One region of the Serratia nevei genome, then DNA from elsewhere that is predicted to be linked to it. Evidence: predicted binding sites of a transcription regulator. Region 1 holds the regulator's gene; each other region holds the start of a gene.
What was found. Region 1 encodes PurR, which represses purine synthesis genes. Its sites were predicted from a motif close to CANGCAAACGTTTGCNTG; they were not measured.

Region 1 (10,853 bases):
CCGTACCACCCGGGTGTCACCGCCGAGGGTAAACTCGAATTCACCGGAGATCACCCGGGTTTGCCGCGCGTGCGGGGGCTTTTGCAGCTGGCCGAAGGCACCGGCCTCGAAACGCACTTCTGCCGCCGGCGAACCGTCGCTCATCACGCCTTCACGGCGAGCAAGGCCATTGTCGAGCGATAAAAAGGCGGTTTTGGCGGTAAAGGTGGTCATGTGGCGTTCCTGGTGGCTGATGGCGGTAGCACGGCGCGATCGACATAAAAGTCAGGCGGTCGGGCAGAGACGAAACTACGGGAAGTATAACGCGATAGGGGGAGAGATGAATCAGCAATATGGTGCGTCCGAGTGGACTCGAACCACCGACCCCCACCATGTCAAGGTGGTGCTCTAACCAACTGAGCTACGGACGCACTGCACTGCTTCAGGAATTTGGTGCGTCCGAGTGGACTCGAACCACCGACCCCCACCATGTCAAGGTGGTGCTCTAACCAACTGAGCTACGGACGCACTGTACGGCTTCAGGAATTTGGTGCGTCCGAGTGGACTCGAACCACCGACCCCCACCATGTCAAGGTGGTGCTCTAACCAACTGAGCTACGGACGCATCTTTTCCTGTCTGTCATGGCTGACAGCGGGGACGAATATTAACGAGCTACCCGCGTGCTGGCAAGGGGAAAAGCGCAATTTTATTCGGTATTTCACGCGATTGCTGAGGTTGTGCGCAGTCCGGCGCTTTTTTCCGCAAACCGCAGCCCGGCCGGGGATGAAACCGGCCGGGCGCGGGCTCAGCGCGTGGAACGCTGCAGGATGACGGCGGTCGGCTGTTTCTGCAGCCAGCGCATGCGCAGCGCCATCATGATGGCGGCGAAGGTCAGGCCGATGATAAAGCCGATCCAGAAACCGCTTGGCCCCATTGCCGGCACCACCACATCGGTTAACGCCAGCAGATAGCCGCTCGGCAGGCCCAACACCCAATAAGCGATGAAGGTGATGAAGAAGATCGCGCGGGTATCTTTATAACCACGCAGCACGCCGCTGCCGATCACCTGGACAGAATCCGAGATTTGGTACAGCGCCGCCAGCAGCATCAGCTGCGACGCCATCGCCACCACCGCCGGGCTATCGTTGTACAGCAGGGCGATCGGTTCGCGGAAGGTGGCGGTAAACAGCGCGGTGCAGACGGCCATGGTGATGCCGACGCCGATGGCGGAGTAGGCGGCGACACGGGCGCCTTCAACCGAACCTTCCCCCAGACGGTAACCGACGCGGATGGTGGCGCCGACGCCCAGCGACAGCGGCAGCACGAACATCAGCGCGCTGAAGTTAAGCGCGATCTGGTGGCCGGCGACCGCAACGATCCCCAGCGGCGAAACCAGCAGCGCCACCACGGCGAACAGCGTGACTTCGAAGAACAGCGCCAACGCCACCGGCATGCCGATGCCGATCAGGCGCTTCAGCGCCGCCCAATCCGGGCCGCCGAGATCGCCTGCCTGGCGTTTGATGTCGCGCTGCGAGGGCGCGCGCTTCACGTACCAGCGCATCATCAGGAACATGATCCAGTAGACGCTGCCGGTGGCGACGCCACAGCCGACGCCACCCAGCTCCGGCATGCCGAACTTGCCGTAGATGAAGATGTAGTTGATCGGGATATTCACCAGCAGGCCGAGGAAGCCGATCACCATGCCGGGCTTGGTTTTGGACAGGCCTTCGCACTGGTTGCGCATCACCTGGAAGAACAGGTAACCCGGCGCTCCCCACATGATGGCGTGCAGATAACCGACGGCTTTATCCGCCAGCTGCGGATCGATGTTGTGCATCATGTCGATGACGAACTTGCAGTTATACAGCACCACGATCAGCAGCACGGACACGCCGGAAGCCAGCCAAAAACCCTGGCGCACCTGGTGAGCGATGCGATCGCGCCGCCCGGCGCCGTTAAGCTGGGCGATAACCGGGGTCAGCGCCAGCAGCAGGCCGTGGCCGAACAGGATGGCCGGCAGCCAGATTGAAGTGCCGACCGCAACCGCCGCCATGTCGGTGGCGCTGTAGGCGCCGGCCATGATGGTATCCACCACGCCCATGGCGGTTTGCGATATTTGCGCGATGATGACCGGGATAGCGAGAGCCAATAAACTACGCGCTTCAATTAAGTACTTCTGCACGCATACACCTTTCTATTTATATATGTGGGAGGGAGGGCTGCCGCGAGAGGACAACAATTAAAATAGCGGAATTTTGTCAAAAATATTGTACCTGCTCGGCGTCGTTAAGCAAACGCCGCAGATAAATAGTTATTAAATGCGCAGGCCCGCGTTTTTTGCCTACGCGGATTTGGTTTTCAGCGCCAACTGGGGCAAACTGCCGGGAGCGTTTTAACCTATTAGTAAGAAGAGGCACATATGTTCACCGGTATCGTACAAGGCACCGCGCCGCTGGTCGCCATTGATGAGAAACCCAATTTCCGCACCCACGTGATCGAGATGCCTGCCGAGCTGTTGCCGGGGCTGGAGCTGGGCGCGTCGGTGGCCCATAACGGCTGCTGCCTGACCGTGACCGCGGTGGAAGGCAACCGCGTCAGCTTCGATTTGATCAAGGAAACGTTGCGCCTGACCAACCTCGGCGACTTGGCGCTCGGCGACATCGTCAATATCGAGCGCGCGGCAAAGTTCAATGACGAAATTGGCGGCCATTTGATGTCCGGCCATATTATCTGCACGGCGGAAGTGGCCAAGATTTATACCTCGGAAAATAATCGCCAGGTATGGCTGCGCATGCCAAATGCGGAATTGATGAAATATGTGCTGCACAAAGGTTTCATCGGCATCGACGGCATTAGCCTGACCATCGGCGAAGTGGTGAATAACCGTTTCTGCGTGCACCTGATCCCGGAAACGCTGGATCGCACCACGCTGGGTAAGAAACGCCTGGGCGATAAGGTGAACATCGAAATCGATCCGCAAACGCAGGCGGTGGTGGATACCGTCGAGCGCGTGCTGGCCAACCGGGAAGCGACGCTGGCGGCGGCGATGGCGCCGGCGCACAAAGACTGACAGCGATTCTGGCGTTGCCGCCGGTATCGAATCATAAGCAGAGAGGAGAAACGCGTGAAGTTTTATGGGAAAACGTTGTTGTTAACCGCGTTGCTGGCGCTGAGCGCCTGCAGCAGCTCACCTGAGCAGGGCGCCGGCGCGCAAATGGCCGATGCGGATGATACCTGCGGCGCTTCGCAGTATCAAAACTTCGTCGGTAAGCCGATGACCTCGCTGGAAGGCGTGCGGATCGACGCCAAGGTGCGCGCCATTCCGTACAACTCTGCCGTTACCATGGATTTCAACCTGCGCCGCCTGAACTTCCTTGGCGATAGCAACGATAAAATCATTCGCGTTTATTGCGGTTAACCCGCAGCGTCCGAAAGAGCAAAAAAAAGCCCCGGTGATGATGTTGCCGGGGCTTTTTTATCGGGAAAGCGTTCAGCGGGCGACGCGAATGCCGCCTTCAACGCCTTTCGGGCTGAACACTACCTGCCACAGCTGCAGATCGCGCGCCCGGAACGCGCCAGCGCAGGCGTTCAGGTAGTAGCTGAACATCCGCTCGAAGCGTTCGGAATAGCGCGGGGCAAGCTGCGGCCACGCCTGTTTGAAGCGTTCGAACCAGGCCATCAGCGTGCGATCGTAGTCGGCACCGATGTTGTGCCAGTCTTCCATCACGAAATGGCCCTCGCTGGCTTCGGCAATATGGCTCACTGAAGGCAGGCAGCCGTTCGGGAAAATGTACTTGTTGATCCACGGATCGACGTTCATATCGGTCTTGTTGGAGCCGATGGTGTGCAGCAGGAACAGGCCGTGCGGCGCCAGATTGCGTTCTACCACGTTGAAATAGGTGCGGTAGTTTTTCGGCCCGACGTGCTCGAACATGCCGACCGAGACAATGCGATCGAACTGCTGATGCAGATCGCGGTAATCCTGCAGCAGGATCTGCACATCCAGCCCGGCGCAGCGCGCCTGAGCCAGCTTCTGCTGTTCGGCAGAAATGGTTACGCCGACCACTGACACGCCGTAATGCTTCGCCGCATAGGCGGAAAGACCGCCCCAGCCGCAGCCGATGTCCAGCAGGCGCATACCTGGCTGCAGCTGCAGTTTTTCGCAGATCATCCGCAGCTTCGCTTCCTGCGCTTCCTCCAGCGTAGTAGCGTCTTTCCAGTAGCCGCAGGAATATTGCATGTAAGGATCGAGCATCAGGGTAAACAGATCGTTGCCGAGATCGTAATGTTCTTTGCCGACGATCCAGGCGCGCTTTTTCGATTGCAGGTTGGTCAGGCGCGCGGCGGCGATACGCAGGGTATCTTTCAGGTGGTGGGGGAGTTTCTTCTCCAGCCCGGCGCTGACCACGCGCTGGAAGAACATATCCAGCCGTTCGCACTCCCACCAACCGTCCATGTAGCTTTCGCCCAGGCCCAGCGACCCTTGCTGCAGGACGCGTTTAAAGAAATCGGGGTTTTTAACCTGAATATCGAAAGGGCGCGATCCGTTGATTTCAATGCCGGCCAGACCAAGCATTTCGTGCGCGATACGGTACCACTGATTGTCCTGGATGCTCAGATCTTCTATACACGATGAACTCATAGCTTCTCCATCACCTTCTTCTGACTGATGACCCGTTAGGAAACAGCTTAGACAATTTCTGCGGGTGCATACGTTTACCGGCGGAAAATAGGCCCGCGGCGTCTGATATCCGACTATGAACAGAGGAAATTTAAAGAAACGACCCGGCGCGAACGGCGCGGGATAAACGCATCCTTAAAAAAGAGTGTGACGCAAAGCGCGTACACAAGTGCTAATTGAGATATAGAGATTATAAGGTGTTACTTTACAAGGTTGTTTTTGAGTATAGGCGTGCCGAGGCGTTGACTCAACTGTAAATCGCACTCGGCACGCATATTCTTTAAGTGATTATTAAACTTGGTAATTATGACGCTGAGTTAGCATGTTCCCGCTGCGCCTTTCGCTGCGCATCGGCCGCTTTTCCCCGCTGCAGGAAATACCCCAGTGCGGCCAGGATCACCGTCGATACCATCACCGTCACCGTCGCCAACAGCGGTTGGGCAATAAACGCCGACACCAGCATGCTCGCCACAAAGCACAGCCCCAGCTGCAGCGTATTTTGCAGCGCGGCGGCTTTACCGCTGCTTTCCGGGAACGGCATCAGCGCATTCGCCACCATGATCGGGTAGCCGGCGCCGTTGACCAGCGCCATCACGCAGAACGGGATCAGCAGCGTGGTGAGCGTCGGTGCGGTCAGGGTCGCCACCAGATACAGCGCCACCATGCTGACACCATAAGCTACCAGCAGCCACGGCAGCAGGGTTTTGCCATTGATGCGCGTGAGCGCGGCGCGGCAGCCGTAGCCACCCAGCAGGAAGGCCAGCGTTTGCGGCACATAGCTCAGACCGATGTCGCTCGGGCTGTAGCCCATGTCACCGAGGATGAACGGCGAGCCGGTCAGCCAGGCGAAGAAGCCGGCCGAGCAGGCGGCGTACATGGCGACGTTGCCGCTGAACACCGGGGATTTCAACAATTGCCAGAAGCTGACGCCGTTTTTTGGCGCATCGGCGGTGGGTTGCGTTTTGGCGCGCTCTTTGAGCATCAACGTCGGCAGCAGCAGCAGCGCGGTGATCACCAACAGCGCGGCGAAGATCGCGCGCCAGCTGGCGTGGTTCAGCAACCAGGCGCCCAGCAGCGGGGCCAGCGCCGGCGACAGCGCCACCAGCGGCATAATGGTGGCGAACACGCGGTTGGCCTGGCCTTCGCGGTAACGGTCGACCACCAATGCTTGCCAGATGGCGGTGGCGGAGCAGACGCCGACGGCCTGAATAAAGCGCAGGATCCAGAGCTGCACGGCGTTTTCCACCCACAGCATGCCCAGGCAGCCGAGGGCGAACAGCGTCAGGCCGATCAATAAGACCGGTTTGCGGCCCAGACGGTCGGAGAGCGGCCCCCACAGCAGCTGCGCGAAGGCGAAGCCGGCCAGGAAGATGCTCAGGCTGGCGCTCACCGCGCCGGCGGAAATTTGCAGTTCTTCCCGCATGGCGCCGAAGGCGGGCAGGTACATATCGGTCGCCAGATAACCCAGCATGCTCAGGCCGGCGAGGTAGAACATAAAGCCAAAGGAATTTCGCATGGTATTTCTCGTTAATATTTTAATGTCGCAGGTTTTTAGCGCCGGCCAGTGTATCCGGCTGGATCTCTGCTTGTGAAACGGTAATATTTGCAAAGTGCTGTTAAAAAAATTGAAGGCAAAGCGATGTGGTCTGAATATTCTCTTGAAGTGGTCGACGCGGTGGCGCGCACCGGCAGTTTCAGCGCGGCGGCGCAGGAGCTGCACCGGGTGCCGTCGGCGGTGAGCTATACCGTACGGCAGCTGGAGCAATGGCTGGCGGTGCCGCTGTTCGAGCGGCGTCACCGCGATGTGGAGTTGACGCCGGCCGGCGCGCTGTTTATCAAGGATGCGCGAGTTGTTATCAAAAAAATGCTCGACACCCGCCGCCACTGTCAGCAGGTGGCCAACGGGTGGCGCGGCCAGCTGAATATCGCGGTGGACATCATCGTCAAACCACAGCGCAGTCGCCAACTGGTGCTGGATTTCTACCGTCATTTCCCCGACGTCGAACTGATGCTGCAACCCGAGGTGTTCAACGGCGTGTGGGATGCCTTGGTGGACGGCAGGGCGGACATGGCAATCGGCGCCACCCGTGCGGTGCCGGTCGGCGGCGGCTTCGCCTTCCGCGACATGGGCTATATGAACTGGCTGTGCGTGGTCAGCCCGCAGCACCCGCTGGCGCAACTGACAGGGCCGCTGAATGACGATCAGCTGCGGCCGTACCCTTCGCTTTGCCTGGAGGACACCTCGCGCAATCTGCCCAAGCGCGTCACCTGGACGCTGGATAACCAGCGGCGGCTGGTGGTGCCGGACTGGACTTCGGCGCTCGACTGTTTGTGCGCCGGGCTGTGCGTCGGCATGATGCCGGCACATCGGGCGCTGCCGCGGGTGCAGCGCGGTGAGCTGAAGGCGTTGCAGCTGCAGCAGCCGTTTCCCGCCAGCCCTTGCTGCCTGACCTGGCAGCAGGATAAACCCTCACCGGCGATGAGCTGGCTGCTGGCGTATCTGGGCGATGGGGAGACGCTGAACCAGGAGTGGCTGAGCGAGGCGGAACCGGAAGCCGCGCAGGCTTCCGGCGCGGGGGATTAGCGGCGGTAGTCGATGAACGGACCGTCGGCGACCGAGCGGCGTTCAATCAGCTTCGGATGCACTTCGATCACCTGCGACTCTTCGCGTTTGCTGATGATGCGATCCAGCAGCATGGTGAAGGCCATTTCGCCCAGGCGTTCTTTAGGCTGGTGAATGGTGGTCAGCGCCGGGGTGAAGTAGCGGGCGTTACGCACGTTGTCATAGCCGATCACGGAAATATCCTGCGGCACCCGCAGCCCCAGCTCGTCGGCGGCGCAGATGGCGCCCATCGCCATGATGTCGCCGCCGCAGAATACCGCGGTCGGCCGCTGCTTTTGCGACAGGATTTGGTGCATCGCCTTGTAGCCGGACTCCGGCTCGAAGTCACCCTGGACGATCCACTCTTCGCGAATGTCGATATGCGCTTCCTGCAGCGCCTTCATAAAGCCCTGGTGACGGCCGCCGCCGGTATTGCGCGACAGTTGGCCCGGAATGGCGCCGATATCGCGGTGGCCGCGCTCGATCAGGTAACGGCCGGCCAGATAGCCGCCTTCGAACGCGTTATCGATGATGGTGTCGGTGAAGTCGCCGCGCGCGGCGCCCCAGTCCATCACCACCATCGGGATATTGCGGTAGTCTTCCAGCATGCCCAGCAGCTGATCGGGGTACTCGGAGCACATGACCAGCAGGCCGTCGACGCGCTTTTGCGCCAGCATCGCCAGGTAGGCGCGCTGCTTGTCGAGATTGTTGTGCGAGTTGCACAGGATCAGGGTGTAGCCTTTGCTGTAGCAGCTGTTTTCCACCGCCTCGATCACTTCGGCAAAGTAGGGCGCTTCGCTCGAGGTGGCCAGCAGGCCGATCGACTTGGTGTGATTGACTTTCAGGCTGCGCGCCACGGCGCTCGGCGAGTAGTGCAGCTCTTTGATGGCGGCCCACACGGCCGCTTTGGTCTCTTCGGCGACGAAACGAGTCTTATTGATGACGTGCGAAACGGTGGTGGTGGAAACGCCCGCGCGTTTGGCCACATCTTTAATCGTTGCCATGTAAGGAATGACTCCTGAACTCACATGTTTACAGCATGTAAGTGTGATGTTAATCGTTTGCCTACGTAGATCCTTCTCCAGAGAAGCGAAAACTGAGTTTTTAGTGTGTTGAAGTCTTCAGCGCTTAATCAGGAGGGGCATGGATGCCGGTACGCAGTTGTGAACTGCGAATTTTGTCGCATATTGAACAAAAGTGGAAGAGGTAATCGAGATTATAAACCGGGAAATGATAACAAGATTTTATCGGCGAACTGTGGGAAAATGATTTGACGTACTAATTGTGCGCCTTTTATCCTTAGGAAAGCCCATTTTAAAGGAGTTGTCATGGATACCGAATTGAAGATGTCGCTGTTCACCACCGTCTGCGCATTGGCGGTCATTATCGCTTTCAGCTTCGTTGCCGCGTTGAACTGATTTACCCCCGGTTATAAAAAAGGCGCAGCCTGGCTGCGCCTTATCACCTCAGAACCTGCGCTTACGCCAGGTTTTCCGCTGCGAAGGTCCAGTTGACCAACGCCCAGAAGTTTTCCAGGTATTTTGGACGCGCATTGCGGTAATCGATGTAATACGCGTGTTCCCACACGTCAACGGTCAGCAGTGGTTTGTCTTCACCGGTCAGCGGGGTGGCCGCGTTGGAGGTGTTGACGATCGCCAGCGCGCCGTCCGGTTTTTTCACCAGCCAGGTCCAGCCTGCACCGAAGTTTTTCACTGCGGCATCGGTGAACTGCTCTTTGAACGCAGCGAAAGAGCCGAAGGATTTGACGATTGCCGCCGCCAGTTCGCCCTGCGGTTCACCGCCGCCCTGTGGCGACAGGCAGTGCCAGTAGAAGGTGTGGTTCCACACCTGCGCAGCGTTGTTGAACACGCCGCCGTTAGAGGTCTTGATGATCTCTTCGAGCGATTTGCCTTCGAACTCGCTGCCTTTCACCAGGTTGTTCAGGTTAACCACGTAGGTGTTGTGGTGTTTGCCGTAGTGGTATTCCAGGGTCTCGGCGGAGATGTGCGGCTCGAGCGCGTTTTTCTCATACGGTAATGCAGGTAATTCAAACGACATTGCTTCCTCCTTTACAGCGCCATTCGCTTCCCGCCGGGGCGAGAGCCGTATGGGCCGTTTTTTATTGTGGTCATTCAATCTTAACAATTTTCATCATAAAAAACAGGAGGAAAAGCGAGAAATGCGCGTGGGGAAGTGCGATGGGCGATAGCTTGAGCAGGCGGTTGCGACCGGGGCCGCAACCGCGCAGAACAGTGCATTAACGAATGGTTTTCGGCGTCACTACGCGGCGTGCGCCGATGTAGTGGTTCTGCCAATAGTCGTTGTCGAGCTGACTGATGCGGATCTCTTCACCGGTGCGCGGCGACTGGATGAACTTGCCGTTGCCGAGGTAGACGCCGACATGGTCCGCCACGCCGCGGTTGTTGATGCGGAAGAACACCAGATCGCCGCTTTCCAGTTCGCTTTTCTTGATCGGCGCCGCATCGCGCAGGTGATACATCTCGTTGGCGGTGCGCGGCATCTTGATTTTCACTACGTCTTTATAGGCGTAATAGATAAGGCCGCTGCAATCGAAGCCGGTGCGCGGCGAGCTGCCGCCCCAGCGGTAAGGTTTGCCCATCTGTCCCATCAGCTTGGCCATCGCGGTCTGCTTGGCGTGCTGGTAGCGTTTTTTGTGCGCGGGGCTGAGTTTCAACGGCTTTTCTTCACGCGCCAGTTTGGCGGTGGCCATACCGGCTTCGCGGTGGCGACCATAGCCTTTTTTATAGCCTTTTTTCGGCGGGGTGACTTTAATCTTGGCGGTTTTCTGCGCTTTGGCCTTGGGTTTGGCGCTGACGATCTTTTTCGCGCTTTTCTCGCTTTTTGCCTTGGCGGTCTTGGTTTTTTTTTCGGGGGCCGTCACTTTGGCTTTTTTGGCGGCTTTGTCCGCTTTCTTTTTTCTGCGGTCATCGGGCCGCGCTTCATTGGCATGGCTTTTACGCTGCTCGGCGGCAACACGCGCCTGTGGCGCAGCGTGCGCCAAATTGAAGAAGAGCTGCGTAAACAGCAGCGCAAAGAGCGTAAGAATTAAACGCATGTCGACGTCACCAACCTTGGCCCCGAAACGGATATCGAAAGAGTTACAGTATTCCCGAATTTCGCCATATAAAACAGCGAAGAACTCATAAATAATAATCCATATTGTGAGAAAACGTTAATGACATTTTTTTTGGTTCAAAATCAGCCTGTTGATGTATGAAAAAGCGCCAGTTGGCGGTGGAGATATAATTAATCCGCGCCGTCATCGCGACGCAATATATTAGTGAAATGGTCGGATTAAAAATGTTATTCTCGACGTATGTTTTGACCGGAATGACGTGGCCGGTGAAACGCGATCGGCGGCGGGCGAATATCCTTGCAAAAGATGGCGTTTTCTTGCGACTGTTCCAGCCGCTACAATAGCCCGCGTGATGCATGTTGTAGCCATGAAATGTGGCTTGAGGAAGCAATAAATGACGACGACACTTGAAAAAATTCAGCACCAGATCGCTGAAAACCCGATTCTGCTGTACATGAAAGGTTCGCCTAAGCTGCCGAGCTGCGGCTTCTCC
Region 2 (10,853 bases), 1.4 Mb from region 1:
ACAGATCGATCTCGGGTTTGAAGGCGAGGCGGCGTGCCAGGTGGCGGGGGAACCGCTGCTGTTGGCCGAACTGTGCGCCAACCTGCTGGACAACGCGCTGAAATACACGCCGCGTCAGGGCGTGGTGACCGCGCGCCTCACTCAGGATCAGGCGGCAGGGGAAGGCGTGCTGGAGATTGAAGACAGCGGCCCCGGCATCGCCTTGCAGGACAAGGCGCTGGCGCTGCAGCCGTTTCATCGGCTGGACAACGTGGGCGATCAGCCGGGCGCCGGCCTGGGGCTGGCGCTGGTGAAGGACATCACCGCGTATCACGGCACCCGCCCGGAGCTGCTGAGCTCCGCCGCTCTGGGCGGCCTGTTGGTGCGGGTGCGTTTCAGGCTGCTGCCTTAAGCCTGTTCTTTGCAGGATTCGACGTCGTCCGCCGGGGCCTTGGCTTTACGCGTCAGCGGCGTGCGCAGCCGCTGCGACAGAATAACGCCCAGCAGGGTGATGCCGCCGCCGATCAGGTGGTAACCGTGCAGCTGCTCATGCAGGAACAGCACGGCGATAGCGGCGGTAAACACCGGCGCCAGGTTCATAAAGATCGAGGCGGTATTGGCGCCCAGGCGCATCACGCCCTGGATCCACAGGAACGGAGCGATAATCGAAGCCGGAATGCCGGCGAACAGCACCAGCGGCAGGTTATGGCCGTTCAAGCCGACATCCTGCGCCATCAGGAAATTAGGCAGCAGCAACAGCACGCCGAACAAGATCTGCACGTACAGCGATTGCCAGTTCGGCAGCGCGATGGCCCAGCGTTTGGTCAACACGCCATACAGCGCGTAAGAGGCGGTGGCGAGCAGCATCATCAATTCCCCCTTGCCGATACCGTGCTGCAGCAGCACGCCGGGCTGACCGCCGCTGACCAGCCAGATCAGGCCGCAGAAGGAGAGTATGCTGCCGAGCAGCACGCCGACGGTTGGCGCAATGCGCAGCAGTACGATGCTGATCAGGATGGTCAGCAGCGGGATCAGCGATACGATGATGCCCATAAACAGCGCGCTGACGCTGTGTGCGGCGTAATACGCCAGGCTTTGGTACAGCACCATGCCCAGCAAACCGAGGATCATCAATTTCCACCAGTTGGCGCGCACCTGCGCCCAGTTGCGCAGCACGCCCGGCAGCACGAACGGCGTCAGGGCAATCAACGCCAGCAGCCAGCGGTAGAGCGAGATGGCCGCCGGATCGATGGCGGTGGCGGAGAGTTTGCTGACGACGGCGTTAATCGACCAAATCAGCACGGCCAACAGCGGGAAAAGCATATTCATGATAATTATTCTCAATAACGTCCAACATGCTGGCTAGTCTACGCGTGTCCGGTTTATCATATATAGCGATATCCAGACAAAAATCGGCGTAAACAAGACAAATCACGGGACGAAACCATGCCAGAAATCCGCCATTTCCCCGAGTCGCTGATCCCGGCACCGAAGCCGGTGCAGTTCCGCTGCGAGGAGTTCAACGCGCGCACCGAATTCCAGCCGCACAGCCACACCTGGGGCCAGTTGATGTGGGTCAAAGCCGGGGTGATGGTGCTGCGCATCGGCGGGCAGCGCTTTCTGGCGCCGCCGGAGTTCGTGCTGTGGGCGCCGGCCGGCATCGAACACTCCTGCTATAACCAGCGGCTGGCGCAGTGCCGCATGGTGGACATCACGCCGGCGCTGTGTGCCGGCATGCCGGCCGACCCTTGCCTGGTGAGCGTGACGCCGATATTCCGCGCCATCGCCGAGGATTTCTATGCGCGCAAGCAGTACATTCCGCAAACGGAAGAGGATTTGCGCCTGTGCCAGGTGCTGATCGATCAGCTGCGCCTGTCGCCGCGCCAGCAAACCTATCTGCCGTCGTCGGACGACAAATTTTTGGCGCCGGTGCTGGAAGCGCTGGAGCACTGCCCGGCGGACAACACCTCGCTGGCGGCGTGGGCGGCTCGGGTCTACACCACTGAGCGCACGCTGTCGCGCCGCTGCCAGCAGGATCTGGGCATGTCGTTCAGCGAATGGCGCCAGCGCCTGCGTTTCCTGCATGCCGTGTCGCTGCTCGAGCAGGGCAAGACCGTGCAGGACGTGGCGCTGGACGTCGGCTACAGCTCCGCGTCGGCGTTTATCGTCATGTTCCAGCAGATCGCCGGCACCACCCCTGAGCGCTTTCGCCGTGCCTGATTCAGTGGCACACTATTTCGCAGACAAATAGCCGTAAACCGTCGGAGAACGCAGTGAAAATTCTGGTTGATGAAAATATGCCGTACGCGGCCAAGCTGTTCAGCCGCCTGGGCGACGTGCAGGCAGTGCCGGGCCGCCCGATCCCGCGTGAGGCGCTGGCGGATGCCGATGCGCTGATGGTGCGTTCGGTCACCAAGGTCAATGAAGCGTTGCTGGCCGGCAGCCGCATCGGCTTTGTCGGTACCGCCACCGCCGGCACCGATCACGTCGATGACGCCTGGCTGCAACGGCAGGGCATCGGCTTTTCCGCCGCGCCGGGCTGCAACGCCATTGCGGTGGTCGAGTATGTGTTCTCTGCCTTGATGCTGCTGGCCGAACGCGATGGCTTCCATCTGCGGGATAAAACCGTCGGCATCATCGGCGTGGGCAACGTCGGTTCCCGCCTGGACGCGCGCCTCAAAGCGCTGGGCGTGCGCACGCTGCTGTGCGATCCGCCGCGTGCCGATCGCGGCGACGCCGGGGAGTTTTGGCCGCTGGAGAAGCTGGTGGCCGAGGCCGACGTGCTGACCTTCCATACGCCGCTGAATAAATCCGGCCCATACCATTCGCTGCATCTGGCGGACGCCGATCTGTTGGCGGCGCTGCCGGACAACCGCATTCTGATCAACGCCTGCCGTGGGCCGGTGGTGGATAACGCCGCGTTGTTGCAGGCGCTGGAAAAGGGCAAAAAGCTGAGCACGGTGCTGGACGTGTGGGAACCGGAGCCGGATCTCTCCTTGCCGCTGCTGGCGCGGGTGGATATCGGCACTGCGCACATCGCCGGGTATACGCTGGAAGGCAAGGCGCGCGGCACCACTCAGGTGTTCGAAGCGTTCAGCCGCCATCTGGGGCAGCCGCAGCAGGTGGCGCTGGCCTCGCTGCTGCCGGTGCCGGAGTTCAGCCAGATCCGCCTCAACGGGCCGCTGGATGAAGCGCGGTTAAAACGATTGATGCACTTGGTGTATGATGTGCGCCGCGATGATGCGCCGCTGCGCAAAGTCGCCGGGCAACCGGGCGAATTCGATCGCCTGCGCAAGCACTATCAGGAACGCCGCGAGTGGTCGTCGCTGGCCGTGCAATGCGATGACAGCGCCAGCGCCGAGCTGCTCGGCAAGCTGGGCTTCAGCGTGGCATAGCGCGTAAGGTTGTCTTAAGCCAACGCCGCTACAGTGAGCGGCAAAGATTATCGGGCGGTGATTGCACTGCCCGTCTGCTTTTATGAATGAAATACTCTGGAGAAAACCCGATGTCTGACGGCTGGAATATCGCGCTGCTCGGCGCCACTGGCGCGGTAGGTGAAGCGTTGCTGGAATTGTTGCAGGAACGCCAGTTCCCGGTGGGTGAGCTCTATCCTCTGGCAAGCGAACGCAGCGCGGGCGCCAATGTGCGCTTCAACGGCAAGTCTCTTCTGGTGCAAAACGCCGAAGAGTTCGACTGGTCACAGGCGCAGCTGGCCTTCTTCGTCGCCGGCAGCGAAGCGTCCGCGCGCTATGCCGAAGAAGCCGGCAACATGGGCTGCCTGGTGATCGACACCAGCGGCCTGTTCGCCATGGAGCCGGATGTGCCGCTGGTGGTGCCGGGCGTTAACCCGCAGGTGCTGGCGGATTACCGCAACCGCAATATCGTGGCGGTGGCCGACAGCATGGTCAGCCAGCTGCTGACGGCGATCAAGCCGCTGACCGAACAGGCGGGGCTGTCGCGTCTGCACGTCACCACGCTGATGTCGGTATCGTCGCGCGGCAAGGTGGCGGTGGACGATTTGGCCGGCCAGAGCGCGCGCCTGCTGAACGGCATTCCGGCCGAGGAAGGCGTTTTCGGCAAGCAGCTGGCGTTCAACCTGTTGCCGCTGATTGCCGACGAGCAGGGTAGCGTGCGCGAAGAACGCCTGATCGTCGATCAGGTGCGCAAGGTGCTGCAGGATGAAGGGCTGCCGATTTCGGTGAGCTGCGTTCAGTCGCCGGTGTTTTACGGCCACGCGCAGGTGGTGCACCTGGAAGCGCTGCGCCCGCTGTCCGCCGAAGAGGCGCGCAGCGAGCTCGAAGAGATCGAGGACATTCAACTGAGCGAAGAGGACGATTACCCGACTCAGGTCACCGACGCCTCCGGCAGCGATGCGCTCAGCATCGGTTGTCTGCGTAACGATTACGGCATCCCCGAGCTGTTGCAGTTCTGGACGGTGGCGGACAATGTGCGCTTCGGCGGCGCATTGATGGCTATTGAAACCGCCGAGCGTTTGGTGCAGGAGCAGATGTACTGATGTCTGAGGTGGTCTCGCCCGTTCAGCCAACGCTGAAAATTGCGCTGGGCATCGAATATGACGGCAGCCGGTACTACGGTTGGCAGCGGCAGCAAGAAGTGGCCAGCGTGCAGCAACGCCTGGAGCAGGCGTTGAGCAAGGTGGCGGATGCGCCGATTAGCGTGCTGTGCGCCGGGCGTACCGACGCCGGGGTGCACGCCACCGGGCAGGTGGTGCATTTCGAAACCACCGCGCGCCGCAAGGACGCCGCCTGGACGATGGGGGTAAATACCCATCTGCCGCCGGATATCGCGGTGCGTTGGGTGAGCCCGGTCACCGACGATTTTCACGCGCGTTTCAGCGCCACCGCGCGCCGCTACCGCTATATTATTTTCAACCATCGCTACCGGCCGGCGGTGCTGCAACAGGGGGTGACGCACTTTTATCACCCGCTGGACGCCGATCGCATGCATCGGGCGGCGCAGGCGCTGCTGGGCGAAAACGACTTCACTTCGTTCCGCGCGGTGCAATGTCAGTCGCGCACCCCGTGGCGCTGCGTAAAACACGTTAAGGTTACGCGCTACGGCGAATATATTGTGGTAGATATCAAGGCGAATGCCTTCGTGCATCACATGGTTCGCAACATCGTCGGCAGCCTGATGGAGATCGGCTGCGGCAATCAGGATGAGAACTGGATGGCCGAGTTGCTGGCGCTGAAAGATCGCAACCTGGCGGCGGCGACGGCGCGAGCCGAGGGGCTGTATCTGGTTGCCGTGGATTACCCTGACCACTTTGGTCTACCGCGGCCGCCGATGGGGCCGCTGTTTTTGCCCGACGATTAAACGCCGGCACGCCTGAAAGCGTCGCTCCCTTGTGCTTCTGCCGCGTGACTGAAACACCCGGCATCAATGAGAGAATTTATGGACATCATCAAGTTTATTATTGATTTCATTCTGCATATTGATGTGCACCTGGCCGAACTGGTCGCACAATACGGCATGTGGGTCTACGCTATTCTGTTCCTGATCCTGTTTTGCGAAACCGGTCTGGTGGTGACGCCGTTCCTGCCGGGGGATTCTTTGCTGTTTGTCGCTGGTGCGCTGGCGGCGTTGCCGACCAACGATCTTAACGTGCACACCATGGTGGCATTGATGGTGGTGGCGGCGATCCTCGGCGATGCGGTGAACTACACTATCGGGCGGTTGTTCGGCGAGAAGCTGTTCAGCAACCCGAATTCGAAAATTTTCCGCCGCAGCTATCTGGACAAGACGCACCAGTTCTATGAGAAACACGGTGGGAAAACGATTATTCTGGCGCGATTCGTGCCGATCGTGCGTACTTTTGCGCCGTTCGTCGCCGGTATGGGGCATATGTCCTATCGCCACTTCGCCGCCTACAACGTGATTGGCGCACTGGTTTGGGTGCTGCTCTTCACTTATGCTGGCTACCTGTTCGGCGATCTGCCGGTGGTGCAGGAGAACCTGAAACTGCTGATCGTCGGGATCATCATCGTTTCGATTCTGCCGGGCGTGATTGAAATTTGGCGCCACAAGCGCGCGGCCGCCCGCCAGCAAAAACAGTAAAAACATTGTTTAACCTGTCGGTTCGACCAGTTTTTTGTCCACAGCGTCGGGCCGATATGGTTTAATGAGCGACATTATGGTCTGTTCCTGCGAACAACCCTGAAGCCGATGCCTCAGTCGCCGCGCTTGCCGCGCCGCGAACGGGCATTTTTTCATTGGGGTGTTTTCGGGGGGATTGTTAAAGCATGAACAGCGGACTGGCGTGTGCCAGGTTCAAACAGAAAGGTCATCGATGAGCTGGATTGAACGAATTCTTAACAAGAGCAATATCACACAAACCCGTAAGGCGAGCATTCCTGAAGGGGTCTGGACCAAATGCGACAGCTGCGGCCAGGTTCTCTACCGCGCCGAGCTGGAGCGTAATCTGGAAGTGTGTCCGAAGTGCGACCACCACATGCGTATGGGCGCGCGCGCGCGTCTGCATACCCTGCTGGACGAAGGCAGCGAAGTGGAGCTGGGCAGCGATCTGGAGCCGAAAGACGTTCTGAAATTCAAGGATTCCAAGCGCTATAAAGATCGCCTGGTCGCCGCACAGAAAGCGACCGGCGAGAAAGACGCGCTGGTGGTGATGAAGGGCACGCTGTACGGCATGCCGATCGTCGCGGCCTCCTTCGAATTCGCCTTCATCGGCGGCTCGATGTCTTCCGTGGTCGGCGCGCGCTTCGTGCGTGCGGTTGAGCAGGCGCTGGAGGACAACTGTCCGCTGGTGTGCTTCTCCGCCAGCGGCGGCGCGCGCATGCAGGAAGCGCTGATGTCGCTGATGCAGATGGCGAAAACCAGCGCGGCGTTGGCCAAAATGCAGGAGCGCGGCTTGCCGTACATCTCCGTGCTGACCGACCCGACCATGGGCGGCGTTTCTGCCAGCTTGGCGATGCTGGGCGACATCAACATCGCCGAGCCGAAAGCGCTGATCGGCTTTGCCGGCCCGCGCGTCATCGAGCAGACCGTGCGCGAGAAATTGCCGCCGGGCTTCCAGCGCAGCGAGTTCCTGATCGAAAAAGGCGCGATCGACATGATCGTTCGCCGTCCGGAAATGCGCCAGACGTTGGCGAGCATTCTGTCCAAGCTGACCAACCAGCCGCAGCCACATTTCGATGAGGCCGCGCCGGTCATTGAGCCGGAGCAGCAGGCCGACGCCTGAGGCAAAGACAGATCCCGCCCGGGTTCAGCCGCCACTTTGTGGCTAAGTGACGGCTGATGCCCGTTCCCTGCCGGCCGCAGCCCATCTCGCTGCGGTTTGCAGGCTGGCGGCAGTCACGAAGCGCATCGCCTTTACCGCGGTGAGGGTGGTGCCCTGATGGATTAATGAACCCAAGTTCAGTGATGGGACTCATGCAAAACCACCAAATTCCCCAAGCCACGTCGCCATTGAGCTCGTGGCTTTATTATCTGGAACGTCTGCACAGCCAGGCGATCGAACTCGGCCTTGAGCGCGTACAGCGCGTCGCGGCGCATCTGGATTTACTGACCCCCGCTCCCACGGTGTTCACCGTTGCCGGCACCAACGGCAAAGGCACCACCTGTCGTACCCTCGAAGCCATTCTGCTGGCCGCCGGCCTGCGCGTCGGCGTCTACAGTTCGCCGCATCTGGTGCGCTATACCGAACGCGTGCGCATTCAGGGGGAAGAGCTGAGCGAAGCGGAGCACAGCCGCTCGTTCGCCGCCATTGAAGCCGGCCGCGGCGAAACGTCGCTGACCTATTTCGAATTCGGCACCCTGTCGGCGCTGCAGCTGTTCAAACAGGCGCGGCTCGACGTGGTGATCCTGGAAGTGGGGCTGGGCGGGCGTCTCGACGCCACCAACATCGTCGATCCGAGCGTGGCGGTGATCACCAGCATCGCGCTCGATCACACCGACTGGCTGGGCAACGATCGCGAAAGCATCGGCCGCGAGAAGGCCGGCATTTTCCGCAGCGGCAAGCCGGCGGTGGTGGGCGAACCCGACATGCCGGACAGCATTCGTCAGGTTGCCGAAACGCTGGGCGCGCCGCTGTATCGCCGCGGCGAAGCCTGGAGCTTCAGCGAGCAGGGCGATCGCTGGCAGTGGCAGGGCGGCGACACGCTGCTGACCGATCTGCCGACGCCGAACGTACCGCTGGCCAACGCCGCTACCGCGCTGGCGGCGCTGAACTGCTCCCCGCTGGAAATCGACGAACGCGCGATCTTCACCGGGCTGCAACAGGCGACGCTGCCGGGGCGTTTCCAGATCGTGCGGCGGGAGCCGACGCTGATCCTCGACGTGGCGCACAACCCGCACGCCGCCGGCTATCTGGCCGGGCGCCTGGCCAAACTGCCGCGCGACGGCGGCAAGGTGCGCGCGGTGGTGGGCATGCTGTCGGACAAAGACATCGCCGGCACGCTGGCCTGCCTCAGCGAGCAGGTGGATGAATGGTACTGCGCACCGCTCGACGGGCCGCGTGGCGCCAGCGTCGAACAGCTGGCGCAACATCTGACGGAACCGCGCCGCTTTAATGATGTCGAAACTGCCTGGCGGCAGGCTATGCAGGATGCTGATAAACAGGATATTGTGATCGTCTGTGGATCGTTCCACACCGTGGCGCAGGTGATGGCGGCGTTAGACGAGATGCGGGGAGTGTGAGTGGCGAGTAAATTTCAGAACCGACTGGTCGGAACCGTGATTCTGGTGGCGCTGGGGGTAATCATCCTGCCAGGGCTGCTGGACGGCAAAAAGAAGCATTACGAGGATGAATTCGCGGCCATTCCGTTGGTGCCGAAGGCGGGCGATGTCGAAGAGAACGACGTGCTGCCGCCGGTGACGCAGCCGCTGCCGGCACAGCCGCCGGAAGGGGCGGGCGCGCTGGTCGAGCAGCAGGCGGCCAACGAAGCGGCGGCGCAACAGGCGGCGCGGCAGACTGCCCAGCAGCCGACGCAGGTGGCACCGCCGCCGGTCGAAACGCGTCCTCAACCGGTGCCGCAGCCCAAGCCGAAACCGGTAGAAACCAAACCGGTAGAAGTGAAGCCGAAGCCGGCGCCGAAGCCGGAACCGAAACCTGAACCGACGCCGAAGCCTGAACCGGCACCGCAGCCGAAACCGGCGGAAGAAAAAGCGCCGGCTGGACAAGCCTATGTCGTGCAGCTCGGGGCGTTGAAAAACGCCGCCAAGGCGAACGAGATTGTCGCCTCGCTGCGCCTCTCGGGCTATCGCGCCTTTACCGTGCCGTCAACGCCGGTGCAGGGGCAGATCACCCGCATCTACGTTGGCCCGGACGCTTCCAAGCAGAAGCTGCAGGCGGCGCTGCCGTCGCTGAACTCGATCAGCGGGCTGAGCGGGCAGGTGAAGCCGTACGGCCGTTAAACCCCGCGGGGGCGCAGCACGATGCGCCCCTGAATTAAGGAGTGGTGGAGAGAAAGCGAGAAAAACCGCGCCTTTTACAGGCGAAATCACCTATGTAGGCGCGGCGATTGGGAATTTTTTGATCGCCGCTTTTTATTTGTAACGTGGTAGGAAATCCCCTACGCAAACGTTTTCTTTTTCTGTTAGAATTCGCCGCGAATTGGATGCAGGGGCGATTCATCATTGGAATAGTTCATGGTCTGGATTGATTACGTCATTATAGCGGTGATTGGATTTTCGGCTCTGGTGAGCCTGATCCGAGGGTTTGTTCGCGAAGCATTGTCACTTGTGACATGGGGATGTGCGTTTTTTGTTGCCAGCCATTTCTACTCTTACCTTGCGGTCTATTTCACTCGTTTTGAAGATGAACTGGTGCGAAACGGCATCGCGATCGCGATTTTGTTCATCGCGACCTTGATCGTAGGGGCTATTGTTAACTATGTGATTAGCTCACTGGTAGAGAAAACCGGGTTGTCGGGCACCGACCGCGTGTTGGGCATCTGCTTCGGCGCGCTGCGCGGAGTGTTGATCGTCGCGGCGATCCTGTTCTTCCTGGACACCTTTACCGGCTTCTCACAAAGCGCCGACTGGAAACAGTCGCAGCTCATTCCCCAGTTCAGTTACGTCATCAGGTGGTTCTTTGACTACCTGCAGAGCACGTCGAGTTTCTTGCCGACCCAATTGCCGGGGCGGTAGCGCTGATGAGGAAAAGACAACATGTGCGGTATTGTCGGTATCGCCGGTTTCATGCCGGTAAACCAGTCGATTTATGATGCGCTGACGGTGCTTCAGCACCGTGGCCAGGATGCCGCAGGCATCGTCACCATTGACGCCCACAACGGGTTCCGTTTGCGTAAAGCCAACGGCCTGGTGAAGGATGTGTTTGAGGCGCGCCATATGCAACGCTTGCAGGGCAACATGGGCATTGGCCATGTGCGTTACCCGACGGCCGGCAGCTCGAGCGCCTCTGAGGCCCAGCCTTTCTACGTCAACTCGCCGTTCGGCATTACGCTGGCCCACAACGGCAACCTGACCAACGCCCATGAGCTGCGCCAAAATCTGTTCGAAAGCGGCCGCCGCCATGTCAACACCACCTCCGACTCGGAAATCCTGCTGAACGTGCTGGCCAGCGAGCTGGACCGCTTCCCGCACTACCCGCTGGAGGCCGACAACATCTTTACCGCGGTCGCCGCCATGCATCAGCAACTGCGCGGCGCTTACGCCTGCGTGGCGATGATCATCGGCCACGGCCTGCTGGCGTTCCGCGACCCGAACGGCATTCGCCCGCTGGTGATCGGCAAGCGCACGCTGGAGGATGGCCGCAGCGAGTACATGGTGGCCTCCGAGAGCGTGGCGCTGGATACCCTGGGCTTTGAGTTCCTGCGCGACGTGGCGCCGGGCGAAGCGGTGTACATCACCACCAAGGGCCAGCTGTTCACCCG
Region 3 (10,853 bases), 510 kb from region 1:
CCAATCCGATGATTTCTGCTTGTGCTCTGCACCGCGGCAAGTAACATAGCCATTACCCCCATATTCTTGGGTTGTAAGCTATTTCTAAACCAAATTATTAAAGAGAGAAATCTATGAGCGTAGTGCCTGTAGTCGACGTACTGCAAGGTCGTGCTGCGGTTGACAGTGAAGTCACCGTACGCGGCTGGGTACGTACCCGGAGAGATTCAAAAGCTGGTATCTCCTTCCTGGCCGTCTATGACGGTTCCTGCTTTGATCCGTTACAGGCCGTCGTTAATAATTCTCTGCCGAATTATCAGGATGAAGTACTGCACCTGACCACCGGTTGCTCAGTTGAAGTGACCGGTAAGGTCGTCGCCTCACCGGGCGAAGGCCAGAGCTTCGAACTGCAGGCCACCGCGATCAAAGTGGTCGGCTGGGTCGACGATCCAGACACCTACCCGATGGCGGCCAAGCGCCACAGCATCGAATACCTGCGCGAAGTGGCTCACCTGCGCCCGCGCACCAACCTGATCGGCGCCGTGGCGCGCGTGCGTCATACCCTGGCGCAGGCGATCCACCGCTTCTTCCATGAAAACGGCTATTTCTGGGTGTCCACCCCGCTGATCACCGCTTCCGATACCGAAGGCGCCGGCGAGATGTTCCGCGTGTCCACGCTGGATCTGGAAAACCTGCCGCGCACCGACAAGGGCACCGTCGACTTCAGCGAAGACTTCTTCGGTAAAGAAGCCTTCCTTACCGTTTCCGGACAGCTGAACGGCGAAACCTACGCCTGTGCGCTGTCCAAGGTTTACACCTTCGGCCCAACCTTCCGCGCCGAAAACTCCAACACCAGCCGCCACCTGGCGGAATTCTGGATGATCGAGCCGGAAGTGGCCTTCGCGACGCTGGACGACGTTGCCGGCCTGGCCGAAAGTATGTTGAAGTATGTGTTCCAGGCGGTGCTGGATGAACGTGCCGATGACCTGAAATTCTTCGCCGAGCGCGTGGATAAAGACGCAATCTCTCGTCTGGAGCGTTTCGTTTCTTCCGATTTCGCGCAGGTGGACTACACCGACGCCATCGAGATCCTGCTGGCCTCGGGCCAAACCTTCGAAAACCCGGTTTCCTGGGGCATCGATCTCTCTTCCGAGCATGAACGTTACCTGGCTGAGAAACACTTCCAGGCGCCGGTGGTGGTGAAAAACTACCCGAAAGACATCAAAGCGTTCTATATGCGCATGAACGAAGACGGCAAAACCGTCGCGGCCATGGACGTTCTGGCACCGGGCATCGGCGAAATCATCGGCGGCTCGCAGCGTGAAGAACGCCTCGACGTGCTCGATCAGCGTCTGGAAGAGATGGGGCTGAATAAAGAAGACTACTGGTGGTATCGCGATCTGCGCCGCTACGGCACCGTGCCGCATTCCGGTTTCGGCCTGGGCTTTGAACGTTTAATCGCCTATGTCACCGGCGTGCAAAACGTGCGCGATGTGATTCCATTCCCGCGCACGCCACGTAACGCAAGCTTCTAATTTATACGATCAAACGTTTTTTAAACGATTTCGTTACAAAACAAAGGCCAGCATCGCTGGCCTTTCGCATTTTTTAATATTGACGCACGTCACAAAGTTCCCTAAAAATTACATTTAGTTACACATACTTTCTTTTTGCAACCTGATTGGGACATTGGTATCATTTTCGTCCTAGATTAACCCGCCTGTGAATGGAACACTGCGTTCAGACACAGGACGACACCAATCTATCAACAATAGTTCCCAAAGAATTATTGGCGGCAGTGGCAAAGGTGTCCGAATAACACCAATGAGGGTAATAATGATGAAGCGCAACATTCTTGCAGTGGTTATCCCGGCTCTGTTGGCTGCTGGTGCAGCAAACGCAGCTGAAATCTACAACAAAGACGGCAACAAGCTGGATCTGTACGGCAAAGTTGACGGTCTGCACTACTTCTCCAAAGACAAAGGTAATGACGGCGATCAGACCTATGTTCGTTTTGGCTTCAAAGGTGAAACTCAGATTACTGACCAACTGACCGGTTACGGCCAGTGGGAATACAACGTTCAGTCCAACCACTCCGAGTCTCAGGGCACCGAAGGCACCAAAACCCGTCTGGGCTTTGCCGGTCTGAAATTCGCTGACTACGGCTCCTTCGACTACGGCCGTAACTACGGCGTACTGTACGACGTGGAAGGCTGGACCGATATGCTGCCAGAGTTCGGTGGCGATACCTACACCTACACCGACAACTTCATGACTGGCCGTACCAACGGCGTTGCGACCTATCGTAACAACAACTTCTTCGGTCTGGTTGACGGCCTGAACTTTGCTCTGCAATACCAGGGCAAGAACCAGAACGACGGTCGTGACGTTAAGAAACAGAACGGCGACGGCTGGGGTATCTCCTCTACTTATGACATCGGCGAAGGCGTAAGCTTCGGCGCTGCATACGCTTCTTCCAACCGTACCGACGATCAGAAACTGCGTTCCAACGAGCGTGGCGACAAGGCTGACGCATGGACCGTGGGCGCGAAATACGACGCCAACAACGTTTACCTGGCGGCCATGTATGCAGAAACCCGTAACATGACTCCATTCGGCGGCGGTGACTTCACTAACACCTGTGCTGCTTCTGAAAAATGCGGCGGCTTCGCCAGCAAAACTCAGAACTTCGAAGTGACTGCTCAGTACCAGTTCGACTTCGGTCTGCGTCCAGAAGTGTCTTACCTGCAGTCTAAAGGTAAAAACCTGAACGTCCCAGGCGCGGGTTCTGACCAGGATCTGGTTAAATATGTTTCTGTTGGTACCACTTACTACTTCAACAAAAACATGTCCACCTACGTTGATTACAAAATCAACCTGCTGGATGACAACGCGTTCACCAAAGCAACCGGCACCGCTACTGACGATATCGTAGCTGTTGGTCTGGTGTACCAGTTCTAAGTTGTCTCGCTTAACGGCGGTTTACCGTCGGCTAAGTTAAAAAAACAGGGCCTCGGCCCTGTTTTTGTTTGTGTCAGCCGGTAACTTTTTATCCTGCCAATTTCTCCTTCCCCATCATTTTTTCTGCCTAATACTCCCCCTTCGCAAGATCGCGGTGTTTTTGTCGCAAACGGTTGGCAAAGCCGGTAACTGGCGTTACCCTGATGCTTCTGTCTGCTTAACTCCGAGATTTGGAAGCACCTGACATGTTTGAAAAAATCACCGCCGCACCCGCCGACCCGATCCTGGGCCTGACCGACATTTTCCGCGCCGACGCCCGCCCGAATAAAATCAATTTAGGGATTGGCGTTTATAAAGACGAAACCGGTAAAACCCCGGTGCTGACCAGCGTAAAAAAAGCTGAGCAGTATCTGCTGGAAAATGAGACCACCAAAAACTATCTCGGTATTGAAGGCATCCCGGCGTTCGCCAGCTGCACGCAAGCGCTGTTGTTCGGCAAAGAGAGCCCGATCATCGCCGATCGTCGCGCGCGCACCGCACAGACGCCAGGCGGCACCGGCGGCCTGCGCGTGGCGGCAGACTTTATCGCTAACCAGACCAGCGCCAAACGCATCTGGATCAGCAACCCAAGCTGGCCGAACCACAAGAACGTCTTTAGCGCCGTGGGCCTGGAAGTGCTGGAATACGCCTACTACGACGCCGCCAACCACGCGTTGGATTTCGACGGCCTGCTGAACAGCCTGAAACAGGCGCAGGCCGGCGATGTGGTGCTGTTCCACGGCTGTTGCCATAACCCGACCGGTATCGATCCAACGGCGGAGCAGTGGGCGCAGCTGGCCGAACTTTCCGTCGCCAACGGCTGGCTGCCGCTGTTCGACTTCGCTTATCAGGGCTTCGCCAATGGACTGGAAGAGGATGCGCAGGGCCTGCGTATTTTCGCCGCCAAACATAAAGAGCTGATCGTCGCCAGTTCCTACTCGAAAAACTTCGGTCTGTACAATGAGCGCGTCGGCGCTTGCACCATTGTGGCTGCCGATGCCGAAACCGCCGACCGCGCCTTTAGCCAGGTGAAAGCGGCGATTCGCGCCAACTACTCCAACCCGCCGTCACACGGCGCCGCCGTGGTCGCTACCATTCTGGGCAACGACGCTCTGCGCGCGATGTGGGAGCAGGAACTGACCGATATGCGCCAGCGTATTCACCGCATGCGTCAGCTGTTCGTGAATACTCTGCAGGAGAAAGGCGCGCAGCAGGACTTCAGCTTCATCATCCAGCAGAACGGCATGTTCTCGTTCAGCGGCCTGACCAAAGAACAGGTGCTGCGTCTGCGTGAAGAGTTCGGCGTCTACGCCGTGAACTCAGGCCGGGTGAACGTGGCCGGCATGACGCCGGACAACATGGCGCCGCTGTGTGAAGCCATCGTCGCCGTGCTCTAAAAGCATCGACGCAGGTCATAAAAAAAGGGGCGCTCTATGCGCCCCTTGATTTTTCCTGCCGGGAAATAATCGTTACCACACCGCCGGCTCTTCGCGCAGGAACGGGTTGGTCTGGCGCTCGTGGCCGAAGGTCGACATCGGGCCATGGCCGGGAATAAAGCGCATGTCGTCGCCCAACGGCAGCAGTTTGGTACGAATAGAGGCAATCAGCGCCTGATGGTCACCGCGCGGGAAGTCGCTGCGCCCCACGCCGCCGTTAAACAGCACGTCGCCCACCAGCGCCAAACGCGCCTGCTCATTGATAAAGACGATGTGGCCCGGCGTATGCCCAGGACAGTGCAGCACCTTGAGCGTCATCTCGCCCACCTGCATCTCATCGCCTTCCAACAGCCAGCGGGTCGGCGTCAGCGGCGCGCACTCTTCCAGTCCAAACATCCGACTCTGCGCCGGCAAACCGTCCAGCCAAAACGCGTCTTCTTTATCCGGGCCGTAGATCGGCACCTGATAATGGTCCGCCAGCTCCGCCGCCGCACCGACGTGATCCAAATGACCGTGCGTCAGCAGAATCTGAGTGATCGTCACCCCCTGCCGCGCGACTTCCGCTTTGATTTTCTCCGCTTCACCGCCGGGATCGACCAACGCCGCCTGCTGCGTGTTTTCGCACCAAATCAGGCTGCAATTCTGGCTAAAGGCGGTAACGGGAATAAGATGGTATTTCATAAGGCTCCAACGACAATAACGCCGCATCCGCAAGGGGCGGCGTTATTCACTGATGGCACAGCGATTACCAGGTCCGAACCGGGCCGGTATCGATGTGTACGAAGTTGCTACGTGGGTAATATCCTACACCACCGGCGCGCATTTTTAACGCCGCTTTACGGATATTACTCAATTGGATGCCTTCGATATGGAAATCCATCGCCTGGCCTTTGGTGTGGTAGCTGTGCTTGGCCACGCCGCGGCTATGCGCACGCAGTTCGTTGTTGGTATCTACGGAACGGTATCCGGAGATCAGCTGCACCGGCTTGCTGGTGCCCAGCAGCCCCTGCAGGCGATAGAGGTGATCAAACAAGCGGGGATCGATCGATTTAACCTTGTTGGCGCGATAATCGCGGAACAGATGATTTAGCCGCACCAACTCTTCTTTATTGTAACCTTTGCCGTCAAAGAACTCGGCTTTAATAGATTCACCGGTATTCAGGTTATTCAGCACTAAAATACGCGGCCGAGCGGTGGAAAGACTGGCAAACGCCTGCCCTGGAAGCAGCGCTATGCCCATAGCGGCGCCACCTAGCGCCAGCCATTTACGGCGGTGATGATCAATTTTGTCCATGACTCTGTTAAACCCGGCAAGAATGTCAAAATAAATGCACAAAGCAGCGCACTGTCCGAACCATAACCGCCTGCGTATGCTGAGTCAACCCGCGATACGCCTAGGTTTACAGGCCCCCGGCGACGAGGGCCTGCGGTATAGCCAAACATTCTGACCGTTATTTATTTATAATTACTGCATTTACTGCATTAATTTTTTGGCCTGAGCCAAAATTTGTGCGCCCGATCGCACCGTATTATCATAATTGTAAATATCTGTACGGAATTGCGGTTGGCCGTCATCCGAAACCCAGGCGGTCAGATAATACAGTTTTACGGGAATACGCTGGCGAATATTCACATAAGTGGTATTCCCCTCTTTCAGCGTGGAAGACACGCGGCTGTTGTTCCAGCCTGCGTCCTGCAGCAGCATATTCGCCAAATCGGAAGCCTTGTTCACCCGCACGCAGCCGGAGCTGAGCGCACGGATATCTTTCTGGAACAGGCTGTGGTTCGGGGTATCGTGCAGGTAGATGGCGTCCGAGCTCGGCATATTGAACTTGAAGCGCCCCAGCGAGTTGGTGGCACCCGGCGCCTGACGGACGCGATACGGGAAATTGCGCGCAGAAACCATGCTCCAGTCGATCATCGCCGGGTTGATCACTTCCGCATCGTTGCTCCAACCCGACAGCACCGTATAGCCGTGTTTCTGGAAGTAATTACCGTCGCGCATCGCCTTCGGCACAATGTCCTCGCGCACCAGCGTGGTCGGCACGTTCCACGGCGGGTTGACCACCACGTTGTTCAACGCGCTGCTCATCAGCGGCGTCTTACGGCTCGGCCGCCCGACGATAACGCGGGAAGACAGCACTTCATTGCCGTTCTGGTAGTAGGTCAGCGAGTAGTTGGGAATGTTCACCATAATGCCGGTGCCGACATGCCCCGGTAAAATTCGCAGGCGTTGTATATTCAGCGCCAGCAGCGCGGCGCGGGTTTTCGGTGACACGTTGAGCCACTCACGGGTGCGCACGCCGATCACGCCGTCCGCCGTCAACCCCTGCCATTTCTGGAAGCGCTTGACGCCCTCCACCAGCTCATTGGTATAAAGATTGTCGCTCACCACGCTGCCAATCTGCGGCGGCGTCTGCTCCGCAGTCAACTCCGTTACCGGCGCCGCCGATGGGCTGACCGTCACGCGGCTTTTCTCTTCGTCTACCGTCAGCCCGCCGTCGTCGGGCTCATTGCTCTTCGCCGAAACCACCGCCGGTTCCGGCTCCGCTTCCGGCGCCGAGGCGGCCAGCATGCCGGTACGCGTCAGGATCTCACGCAGCGCCGGGATATCGTTGCTCATTTGGCCTGGGCGCAGGCTCGGGCCGCTGCCCACCTGTGGCCACGGACGATTGTCCGCCAGCATGTCGCGCAGCGCCTGATGCATCTTGGCGTATTGCGGATGTTGCGGCGCGAGCGAATTCACATAGCTCAGGGTACGCGCCTGGCGCACCGCCAGCTGCCATTGGTTGATCACCGCGGTGGGCGGCAAGCCAAGCTTGTAGGGAATATTGCTGTACAGCCAGTTGTTGCCGTTGGCACCGATGGCAGAGACGAACTGCAAATAGCCCAGCATCGCATCGGACAGCACCGCATCGCGGCCCGCTTCACTGAGCGCCGGATCGGTCAACATCTTCACCCATTGGGTAAACTGCGGCTGCACGCCGGACATCGCCAGTTCGGCCAGCTGCTGCTGAAACTGCTGAACGGCTTCGCGATCCTGCCACATCGGCTGCATGTGATTCGCCGCATACAGCGGTGCCAGCGTGGAAAGGTAGTGCAAATCCATGCCGCGCGGCAACGCGGCCAGCAGCTCAGAACGGCTCTGCGCAACGGACATGCCTGCTGATGCCACCGGCAACGCCGTAACGGTAGCCGATGCGGAAAACGACGACACAAGACTACAGGCGATAGCGCCACTCAGCGCCAAACGTCGTAGAGAGTTTCCCTTTTTAAGCAACATCCCTTGCCCCCTGTATGCTCACAAAAAAAACGTCAAAAACTGCATATAGTTTCAGTATACAAACAGAAAGGCCGTTTCGCCCTGCGGGCGTCGAATAACTGTTTATGTGATTAAACTAACCGCTTTTCAACGGATAAAAAAGCAGGACTATCATCCACGCGCACAAAAAAATAGCCACCCTGCGGCGGCTATTTTCGGATTTTTAGGGCGTTTTTCTGCGTTACGGCGTTTCAACCGGCGCAGTACCCAGCGCCGGCGGCTCGCCGGCGAAACCGCGCAGCCCCACCACGTGCACATGCTCGTGGTTCTGGAACACTTTACGCACCAGTTTATAGGTGGTGCCCTTCTCCGGACTGATGTTTTCCGGCGCCGCGATGATCAGCTGCATCTCCAGACGGTCGCACAGTTCGAACAGCGTAGCGATCGACTTGGCATCCAGACGCGCCGCTTCATCGAGGAACAGCAGGCGACACGGCGAGATGTCTTTACCGCGCAGGCGGCGGGATTCTTCTTCCCAGCTCTGCACCACCATCACCAGGATTGACATCCCGGTACCGATGGCTTCACCGGTAGACAACGCGCCGCTTTCCGCACGCAGCCAGCCGTCGGAGCCACGGTATACCTCCACTTCCATCTCCAGGTAGTTGCGGTAGTCCAGCAACTCCTCGCCGATGGTCTGTGGCGTGCGCTGCCCCATGTCGATCTGCGGATTCAGGCGCTGATACAGCTTGGCCAACGCTTCGGAGAAGGTCAGACGGTTGCTGTTGAACAGATCCTGATGCTGTTCCTGCTGCTCGGAGAGCACATCCAGCAGGGTGGCATGCGCTTCGCGCACATTGACGTTCAGGCGCACGCTCTTCACCTGGCCGAAGGAAACGGCCTGCAGACCCTGGTTCAGCATGCGAATGCGGTTCTGTTCGCGCTGAATGGTTTTGCGAATGATGTTGGCCACGCTTTTCGAACTGATCGCCAGCTTCTGCTCGCGCGCGGTCAGCTCTTCGGTCAGACGGCCCAGCTCAATTTCCATCTGTTCGATGGCCTCGACCGGATCGTCGGTGCGGATGATGTCCTGACGGATGCGCTCGCGCAGGTGCTGGTACACCGCGATATAGAACTGAATCTTACGCTCCGGCCGCTTCGGATCTTCCGACAGGCGCAGCACATCGCGCAGGTGTTCGTTATCCGCCACGGCCAGACGCAGCGCACCGAGCGCCTTATCCGACATCGAGCGCAGCTCGTCGCCATCCATATACGCCAGCTCGCGGCGGTGCAGGCGGCGTTCCACGCCGTTGTCTTTCACCAGGCGCATCACCGCGCACCAGCCCGCCTTGGCGGTCACCACCTGCTCACGCAGCTGATGATAATCGCGTTCCAGCTTGCGCAGTTTCTTCTGCAGGCCGTCCATTTCGGCTTCGCAGAAGGTCAGCTGCTTCTCCAGCTGGTTGCGGCGAGCGCGGTTGTTGCTCAGCGCCGCATGCAGTTCGTCGCGACGCGCACGGGCGCGCGCTTCGGCATTGGCGTCGGCCTGCACGCCGATGTCCACCAGCTCTTGGCTCAGCTCTTTCAGCATGTCGCGCTTGGCGTCGTACGAGCTTTTCAGCGAGGCCAGCACCTGGCTGTACTGGGTGAACTGGGTTTGATACTGACGCAGTTGCTCACGGGCGCGGGCGCGTTCGGCTTCCGCCTGCTCCAGACGCTGGCGCAGCTTATCGTTCAGATCGTTGTTGGCATTCTGCATGCCGGCAGAATCGGTGTAGCTGAAGTGCGCACGACGCTGCACCACTTCAGTGAGCGCGAACGCCTGCTGTTTAGCCTGACGCTGCACGCTTTGCGCCTGCGCGTAATCCTGCTGCAGCTGTTCATGCTGCTGCGGATCGCTCTGCAGCACCGACAGCAGCGGTTCCAGCTTGGTCAGCGACACGCCGTGCTGTTGGATATGACGCGCGGCGTCCTGCGCTTCTTCCAGCTCTTCGCGGATCTCGTCGACGCGGTCCTGCAGCGTTTCATCGTTCAGCAACGACACCAGCGGCATCAGGCGGTTGAGTGCGGAAATGCCCTCTTTGGCCTGTTCGTACTGCTGACGCTGCTGCTGGTTCTGCGCTTCGTGATTGTTCAGCGCACGTTCGATCTCGCCACGACGGGCGTTCAGGCCGCGGATCTCCGCTTCCGGGTCGGCGTCGAACGCCACCGCCAGATGGGTACCGATAAAGCGGCTGAAAGCCTGGTGCGAGCGCTGGGTTTTCTGCACGTCGAACGACAGCGTGGCGTAGCGCTCCGCCAGCGTTTCACGCTCGGCATGCAGCACTTCCAGACGGTTTTCGCGCGCCGCGCGGCCGAACAACGGCACTTCCGGATAACGGGAGTAACGCCACTGGCGATCGGCGATTTTCACCACCACCGCTTTGTCCTGCTCTTCAACGGCGAACACGCTGTCATCGAACGACTGCGGATCCCCTTCGATCAGGTAAAGATCTTCCGGGCAATCTTCCAGCCCTTCAAGCATCTCACGCACCAGCGACAGATCCGGCACCACGATAGCGTGGCGCGAAGGGCCGTACAGCGCCGAGAAGTAAGGCGCGTCGTCGATGGTGACGTCATCGTAAATTTCTGACAGCAGCACGCCGCCGAAACGTTCGGCCAGCGTGACCAGGCGCTGATCTTCCGCGCCGCCCGGCTGGCTGAGACGTTCGATCTGCGCTTCCACTTCACGTTTGCGGGCCGCCACTTCGTCGCGCTCGACGGTGGTTTCACGCTCGCGCTCCAGCAGCTGCTGCATGTATTCGGTCACCTGCTGGCTGTTTTCCAGCGGCTCTCCGCTCTGATCGCTGAGCTGGCCCAGCGCGTCCTGCGCCGCCAGCCACACCGGCGCGCGCGCCGTCAGCTCACGGATGCGCTGCTGGATCTGCTCCAGCTCCTGGCGCATCTCCATGCGGCGTTCGCCGGCTTCGCTGACGTTCTGCGACAGCGCTTCCAGGCGCTCTTCCAGCTCCTGCTGCAGCATATCGAGATCGTCAGGCTGGTACTCTTGGCCATGGCGTTTGCAAAACTCTTGCAGCAGGCGCTCGGCGTCCTGCTGCGAGCGCAGACGCTGTTCCAGTTCGCTCAGGCGCAGGCGCAGCGGCTGAACGCGCTCGGCGAGGTGCTGCTGTGAAGGC

Region 2: the regulator PurR is predicted to act here: its motif matches at 9,532-9,549, upstream of cvpA (colicin V production protein).
Region 3: the regulator PurR is predicted to act here: its motif matches at 3,103-3,120, upstream of V8N38_RS08535 (amino acid aminotransferase).

The regions. Positions count from the first base shown of each region.
Region 1 is NZ_CP149940.1:2,315,512-2,326,364, forward strand. It holds gene V8N38_RS11170 (cupin domain-containing protein) at 1-213, opposite strand, end outside; tRNA gene V8N38_RS11175 (tRNA-Val) at 334-410, opposite strand; tRNA gene V8N38_RS11180 (tRNA-Val) at 431-507, opposite strand; tRNA gene V8N38_RS11185 (tRNA-Val) at 528-604, opposite strand; gene V8N38_RS11190 (MATE family efflux transporter) at 786-2,162, opposite strand; gene V8N38_RS11195 (riboflavin synthase) at 2,400-3,050, shown strand; gene V8N38_RS11200 (I78 family peptidase inhibitor) at 3,105-3,398, shown strand; gene cfa (cyclopropane fatty acyl phospholipid synthase) at 3,471-4,622, opposite strand; gene punC (purine nucleoside transporter PunC) at 4,966-6,177, opposite strand; gene punR (DNA-binding transcriptional activator PunR) at 6,301-7,245, shown strand; gene purR (HTH-type transcriptional repressor PurR) at 7,242-8,267, opposite strand; gene V8N38_RS11225 (YnhF family membrane protein) at 8,592-8,681, shown strand; gene sodB (superoxide dismutase [Fe]) at 8,743-9,321, opposite strand; gene V8N38_RS11235 (C40 family peptidase) at 9,521-10,339, opposite strand; gene V8N38_RS11240 (Grx4 family monothiol glutaredoxin) at 10,755-10,853, shown strand, end outside.
Region 2 is NZ_CP149940.1:3,680,458-3,691,310, reverse strand. It holds gene V8N38_RS17755 (sensor histidine kinase) at 1-391, shown strand, start outside; gene V8N38_RS17750 (DMT family transporter) at 388-1,308, opposite strand; gene V8N38_RS17745 (AraC family transcriptional regulator) at 1,426-2,199, shown strand; gene pdxB (4-phosphoerythronate dehydrogenase PdxB) at 2,253-3,374, shown strand; gene V8N38_RS17735 (aspartate-semialdehyde dehydrogenase) at 3,485-4,495, shown strand; gene truA (tRNA pseudouridine(38-40) synthase TruA) at 4,495-5,316, shown strand; gene V8N38_RS17725 (DedA family protein) at 5,395-6,057, shown strand; gene accD (acetyl-CoA carboxylase, carboxyltransferase subunit beta) at 6,290-7,198, shown strand; gene folC (bifunctional tetrahydrofolate synthase/dihydrofolate synthase) at 7,390-8,655, shown strand; gene dedD (cell division protein DedD) at 8,656-9,372, shown strand; gene cvpA (colicin V production protein) at 9,607-10,107, shown strand; gene purF (amidophosphoribosyltransferase) at 10,129-10,853, shown strand, end outside.
Region 3 is NZ_CP149940.1:1,806,942-1,817,794, reverse strand. It holds gene asnS (asparagine--tRNA ligase) at 114-1,514, shown strand; gene ompC (porin OmpC) at 1,816-2,940, shown strand; gene V8N38_RS08535 (amino acid aminotransferase) at 3,186-4,376, shown strand; gene V8N38_RS08530 (MBL fold metallo-hydrolase) at 4,449-5,096, opposite strand; gene V8N38_RS08525 (YcbK family protein) at 5,161-5,709, opposite strand; gene ldtD (L,D-transpeptidase) at 5,890-7,698, opposite strand; gene mukB (chromosome partition protein MukB) at 7,919-10,853, opposite strand, start outside.